2 regions of the Microbacterium sp. G2-16M genome follow, and region 2 is predicted to be linked to the other one. Evidence: predicted binding sites of a transcription regulator. Region 2 holds the regulator's gene; the other holds the start of a gene.
The links. Region 2 encodes LexA, which represses DNA repair genes until DNA is damaged. Its sites were predicted from a motif close to TCGAACANNTGTTCGA; they were not measured.
Positions count from the first base shown of each region.

Region 1: a site for LexA is predicted at 1,714-1,729, ahead of AC0L6F_RS02000 (HNH endonuclease signature motif containing protein). Genes of this name have one in related genera too.

Region 1 is NZ_CM147897.1:408,180-411,587, forward strand. Features, by position in the region: gene AC0L6F_RS01990 (RNA polymerase sigma factor) at 1-786, shown strand, start outside; gene AC0L6F_RS01995 (coenzyme F420-0:L-glutamate ligase) at 783-1,481, shown strand; gene AC0L6F_RS02000 (HNH endonuclease signature motif containing protein) at 1,776-3,338, shown strand; gene AC0L6F_RS02005 (sugar-transfer associated ATP-grasp domain-containing protein) at 3,375-3,408, opposite strand, start outside.
Region 2 is NZ_CM147897.1:3,482,113-3,485,520, forward strand. Features, by position in the region: gene metE (5-methyltetrahydropteroyltriglutamate--homocysteine S-methyltransferase) at 1-998, shown strand, start outside; gene lexA (transcriptional repressor LexA) at 1,061-1,753, opposite strand; gene AC0L6F_RS16415 (LysM peptidoglycan-binding domain-containing protein) at 2,009-2,392, shown strand; gene AC0L6F_RS16420 (histidinol-phosphate transaminase) at 2,424-3,408, shown strand, end outside.

The DNA of each region.
Region 1 (3,408 bases), 440 kb from region 2:
ATGTCCGCGGCGGAGAAGTCCGCGAAGCTGGGACTGGACCTGCAGTGGGTCGCCCGCGACGGGCAGCGTGCGAAGAGCCACCTGCTGGGCGCCAACCTGCGTCTGGTCGTCTCCCTGGCCAAGCGCTACACCGGGCGCGGCATGCAGTTCCTGGACCTCATCCAGGAGGGGAACCTGGGTCTGATCCGTGCGGTCGAGAAGTTCGACTATACGAAGGGCTTCAAGTTCTCCACCTACGCCACCTGGTGGATCCGTCAGGCGATCACCCGGGCCATGGCCGACCAGGCGCGCACCATCCGCATCCCGGTGCACATGGTCGAGGTCATCAACAAGCTCGCCCGCGTGCAGCGCCAGATGCTGCAGGACCTGGGCCGCGAGCCCACGCCCGAGGAGCTCAGCCGCGAGCTGGACATGACGCCCGAGAAGGTCGTCGAGGTGCAGAAGTACGGCCGTGAGCCGATCTCGCTGCACACCCCGCTGGGCGAGGACGGCGACAGCGAGTTCGGCGACCTGATCGAGGACACCGAGGCGGTAGTGCCGGCGGACGCCGTCGGCTTCACGATGCTGCAGCGCCAGCTGGAATCGCTCCTGGACTCGCTGTCCGAGCGCGAGGCGGGCGTGATCCGCATGCGGTTCGGCCTCGGCGACGGCCAGCCGAAGACCCTCGACCAGATCGGAGACACGTTCGGCGTGACGCGTGAGCGGATTCGCCAGATCGAGTCGAAGACGATGGCCAAGCTGCGGCATCCGTCCCGTTCGCAGTCGCTGCGGGATTACCTCGAGTGAGCGGCGAGGCCAACACCGGCAAGGCACTCACCGTCACGATCGACGGTGCGTCGTACGCGCGGATCCCGATTCGCACACGCGTGGTGATGCCTGGTGATGACCTCGACGTGTTCGTGCGGGAGCACGCCGCCGACCAGGTCCGCTCCGGTGACATCCTCTTCGTGACCGAGAAGATCGTCGCGATCACCCAGGGACGGTCCTTCCCGGTCAGCGAGATCAAGCCCCGTCGGCTGGCGGTCTTCCTGTCGAAGTACGTCACCCGCACGCCGTACGGCATCGGCCTGGGCATGCCCGAGACGATGGAGATGGCGCTGCGCGAATGCGGCACGCTGCGCATCCTCTTCGCCGCCGGCGTCTCGGCGGTGACCAAGCTGTTCGGCCGCAAGGGCGACTTCTACCGCGTGGCCGGTGACCGGGCGCGCGCCATCGACGGCCCGACCGCCCACACGATCCCGCCGTACAACGAGGCGGTCGTGCTGGGCCCCGAGCGTCCGCGCGAGGTGTCGGCCCGGCTGCGCTCTCTGCTGGGCGGCGCCTGCGATGTGGCCGTGGTCGACATCAACGACCTCGGTGGGAACATCCTCGGCTCCACGCTGGACAAGGCCGGCGAACACCGGCTGCGGGCGATCCTGAAGGACAACCCGCTCGGTCAGGGCCACGAGTCGACTCCGCTGGGCATCGTCCGCGCGGTCTGATCGCCCCGCGCCGCTCCGCGCGACGGATTGTGCATGGCGACCTCTGCGTTCAGCTGTCGCTGATGCACGCGAAGCCGGCGTTTCACGTGCATCAGGGACAGATGAAGGTCGCTCGGGCGGGGCACAGTCAGTCCGCCGCTTTGTTCGCATCTGGGTCAGATCTGATGGCAAGGACGGGGGATGTCGGAGCTGACGGATTCGGCAGAATAATCAGTGATTGACCATTGACATGGCGAAGCTTCGTTCGATACACTGAAGATAGTTCACCCGAGGAGCAGACCGGAGGTTTCGCTGATGTCATCATCGTCTGCGGGCCGGTCTGCGGTGCTGTCGGAGTTGGATCAGCTGGTCGAGGACCTGACCGGGTCGCGGGCTCTGGCGGCGCGGGCGTTCGCGGCGGAGATGTTCTTCTTCGAACGGGTCGCCGGGCTGGTCCAGGAGCGGGAACGGGAACGCGCCGTCCGGGACGGGAACGGGGCGGTCACCGCCTCGTCGCAGCTGGGCATGCGGGAGGTGTATGCCGAGGTCGCGGCCGCGTTGCGGCTGAGCGAGTGGCAGGTGGCGCGGAAGGTGTCACAGGCGTGGAGCCTGACCCACCGGTTCTATGAGACGCTGTGCGAGGCCAGCGACGGCCGGATCTGGCCGGAGCATGCGACGCTGATCGCGGAGACCGGTGCGGTGATCGAGGACGATCAGGTACGTCGTCAGTACGAGGCGGTCGCGGTGGATATGGCGGGGGAGATGACCCCGGCCCAGTTGCGGCCGGCGCTGTCCGGGCTGGTGTCCCGGCTGGACCCGGAAGGCACCCAGCAGCGGGTCCGGGACGCCGTGAAACGGCGGAAAGTGACGGTGCGGGAGTTGGAGCCGGGGCTTGCCCGGATCACCGCCGACCTGCCCACCGCCCAAGGTGTCGGGATCGTGAACCGGCTGCAGGAGATGGCCGATCAGCTGTACGAACAGAACGCCGCCGACCGCGCCCAAGCCCACGCCCAAGCCCAAGCCGAAGCCCAAGCCGAAGCCGCGGCTGCCACCGCCGATGCGAACGCCGGGGCAGACCCGAACGGCGACCGTACCGACGCCGATGCGAACGCGGATGCAGACCCGAACAGCGACCGTGCCAACGCGGACGCGGACTCGGACGGCTTCGCGGACGGCGGCAGCGATGATGCCCCGTCTGAGCAGGTCGTGTTCGATGAGCGGACCCGGTCGCAGATCATGGCGGACGTGTTCTGTGACCTGCTGCTGACCAACGTGCCGGACGGGCACGGCACCACAGAGCAGGCCAGAGAGAACCTCGGGGCGATCACCGGGACGGTGCAGGTCACGATCCCGGCCCGCACCCTGACCGGCCAGACCACCGGCGGGGCGAGCGTGGTCGGTTTCGGGGCGATCGACGATGGCACCGCCCGGCACCTGGCCGGGGCGGCCCGGGCATGGACCCGGGTGTTCACCGACCCGTGCACCGGGGTCCCCACCAGTGTGGACCGGTACCGGCCCACCAACAGACAACGACTGTTCCTGCAGGTACGGGATGAGCACTGCCGGTTCCCCGGCTGCCGCCGCCCCGCCCACAAATGCGACATCGACCACACCCTCGCGTACGCCGACGGTGGCACCACGTGCCTGTGCAACCTGGCCCACCTGTGCAAACGCCACCACACCCTCAAGCACGAGACCGCCTGGACCGTGATCCAGCTGCCCGGCGGGATCCTGGAATGGACCGCACCCACCGGACGCATCCACCACACCAGACCACCCGGCACCGTCAGATTCCAACCCATCGCGCTGATCACCGACGAACCACGACACAGACACGAGATCAGCCACGCCCTCGCCCGCGACCCCGCACCCTTCTGACGCGGCGCCAGCGGAGTCCCGGGTCGGGATCAGCCTCTACAGGTCGAGGCCGGTGGCGTCTCGATAGCGC
Region 2 (3,408 bases):
CGACGATCGGCTCGTTCCCGCAGACCGACGAGCTGCGCCGCACGCGCGCCGCGCATGCGAAGGGGGAGATCTCCACCGCCGAGTACGAGCAGCTGCTGCGGCTGGAGATCACCACCGTGATCGGGCTGCAGGAGGAGCTGGGGCTGGACGTGCTGGTGCACGGCGAACCCGAGCGCAGCGACATGGTGCAGTACTTCGCCGAGAACCTCGACGGATTCGCCGTGACCCGCAACGGATGGGTGCAGTCCTACGGCACGCGCGCCACGCGACCCTCGATCCTCTGGGGCGACGTGTCCCGCCCGGCGCCCATCACCGTGCCGTGGTCGGCGTTCGCGCAGGCGCTGACGGACAAGCCGGTCAAGGGCATGCTCACCGGCCCGGTGACGATCCTGGCCTGGTCGTTCGTCCGCGACGACCAGCCGCTGGGTGAGACCGCGAACCAGGTCGCGCTCGCGCTGCGGGACGAGATCGCCGAGCTCGAGGCGGCGGGACTGCGGATCGTCCAGGTCGACGAGCCCGCGCTGCGCGAGCTGCTGCCGCTGAAGAGGGTCGGCCAGCAGGCCTACCTGGACTGGTCGGTCAACGCGTTCCGTCTGGCCACCGCGGGCGTCGTCCCGGCCACGCAGGTGCACACTCACCTGTGCTATTCGGAGTTCACCGAGGTGATCGACGCGATCGCCGCGCTGGATGCCGACGTCACCTCGATCGAGGCGGCCCGCAGCGGTGGGGAGGTCGTCGGCGACATCGCCGCCGCCGGCTTCGAGCGGGGCGTGGGACCCGGTGTGTACGACATCCACTCGCCGCGGGTGCCCCGCGTGAGGGAGATCACCCGGCTGCTGGAGCGAGCGGCCGCCGAGCTCGGGCTGCGGCAGATCTGGGTGAACCCGGACTGCGGCCTGAAGACGCGTGCCTACCCGGAGACGGTCGCATCGCTGCACAACCTGGTCGAGGCCACCCGACGGGTGCGCCTCGGGCTGGAGGTCGGCGTGCCGGCCTGATGCCGTGACGACGCGGTTCCGGGTCGGGGCGATCGCGCCCGGCCCGGAACCGCGTCTGCGGATCAGACCGCGCGCAGGACGGCGACGACCTTGCCCAGCACGACGGCGTCGTCGCCCAGGATCGGCTCGAACGCCGAGTTGCGGGGGAGCAGCCAGGTGTGACCGTCGCGCTGCCGGAACGTCTTCACCGTCGCCTCGCCGTCCAGCATCGCCGCGACGATGTCGCCGTTCTCGGCCGTCGCCTGCGACCGCACGACCACCCAGTCGCGGTCGCAGATGGCGGCGTCGATCATCGACTCGCCCTGCACCTTGAGCATGAACAGGTCGCCCTTGCCCACGAGCTGGCGGGGGAGGGGGAAGATCTCCTCCACCTGCTGCTCGGCGGTGATCGGCACCCCCGCCGCGATGTGCCCGACCAGCGGGACGAGGGCGGCGTCGCCGACCGCCGGGGCGGTGTCGGCGGGATTCTCGGTGCCCGAACCGGGCAGGTCGATCAGCACCTCCATGGCGCGCGTCTTGCCGGCGTCGCGTCGCAGGTAGCCGCTCAGCTCGAGCTGGTTCAGCTGGTGGGTCACGCTGGACAGCGACTTCAGGCCGACCGCGTCGCCGATCTCGCGCATGCTCGGCGGATACCCGTAGCGGGCGATCGAGCGCTGGATGACCTCGAGGATCGCCATCTGCTTCTCGCTCAGGCTCTTGCGTCGGCGCGTCTGTCGGCGCGGCTTGGGACCCGCGTCGTGCGATGCATCGGTCATGTCAGCTCCCGTTCTTGCCGCCGAGGCAGCGTCTTCGAATGTCGGAGGTCGGTGATGGGGTGGCCTCATCGAAACGGTATCCGTTCCCGAACCGGATCGAGGGCAACGCCGTCGCGTGTCGCCCTTCGAGTCGATTCGGGGAAGAGTCCGCTTGACAGTTTACAACATCGAAACTAGATTCGGAAGAGAAGTTCGGCACCGGTCCTCCCGGCCGAGGGTCGGCGCCGAACCTCTCCCCATCACTCGGAGGAACGCATGAGCACCATCGGCATCGCCAGCACGGCAGGGATCACGCCGCACAGCACGGCCCACGCGGCCACCCGCCTGCGACTCACCGCACGCGGTCGCCGTGTGCTGGCCGCCCTGGTGGCGCTGCCGGTCGCCGCGGCGATCGGCATGGCGGCGCTCAGCGGCGGATCGGCGCTCGCCTCGCGCGACACCGGGGCCGCGGCGGGGTCGTTCGCGATCGTGACCGTCAGCGCCGGCGACACGCTGTGGTCGATCGCGCAGACGGTGGCGCCGCAGGCCGACCCCCGGGACGTCGTCGACGGGATCGTGCGCCTGAACGCGCTGGACGGCGTCACGGTCGCGCCGGGCGATCGACTGTCGATCCCGACCGAGTACGCGCCGGCGAAGTGACCCGCCGGGCGCCCGCGGCGCGCGCTCTACGATGGGACGCGTGAGCCCCCGTCTGGAAGACCTGCCGATACGCGACGATCTGCGCGGACTGACACCGTACGGCGCCCCGCAGGCGCCTCTGCCGGTCGCCCTGAACGTCAACGAGAACACGCATCCGGTTCCGAAAGAGGTGTCCGACGACATCCTGGATGCCGTCGCCCTCGCGCTGCGGGACGTCAACCGGTACCCGGATCGCGAGTTCACGGTGCTGCGCGAGCAGTTCGCCGAGTACCTGGGTCACGGGCTGACGCGGGATCAGATCTGGGCGGCCAACGGGTCGAACGAGGTCCTGCAGCACCTGCTGCAGGCGTTCGCCGGACCGGGCCGGACGGTGTTCGGGTTCGCCCCGACGTACTCGATGTACCCGCTGCTGACCCGTGCCACCGGCGGGCAGTGGGTGGCGGGCGAGCGCGGTCACGACTTCACCATCGACGCCGCATCGGCCGCGGCGCAGGTGGCGCAGGCGCAGCCCGACGTGGTGATGCTGTGCGCACCGAACAACCCGACCGGCACGCCGCTGCCGCTGGATGTGATCGAAGCCGTGTACGAGGCGACCACGGGCATGGTGATCGTCGACGAGGCGTATTGGGAGTTCGCGCCGCGCGAGGAGCGCTCGGCGCTGACGATGGTGGCCGATCGACCGCGGATGGCGGTCTCGCGCACGATGAGCAAGGCGTTCGCGTTCGCGGGTGCGCGTGTCGGCTACCTCGCCGCCGACGCCGCCGTGATCGACGCCCTGCGTCTGGTCCGGCTTCCGTATCACCTGAGCGCGCTCACCCAGGCCGCAGCATCCGCCGCCCTGCGCCACGCCGAGACCATGCTGGCCACGGTCGACGACATCGTCGTCCAGCGCGATCGGATCTCGGCCACTCTGCCGGCGCTCGGCTATGACCCGTACGAGTCCTGGACGAATTTCGTCCTCTTCTCCGGCGTCGAGGACCCGGGTGCGACCTGGCGGGCCCTCTACGAGCGCGGCG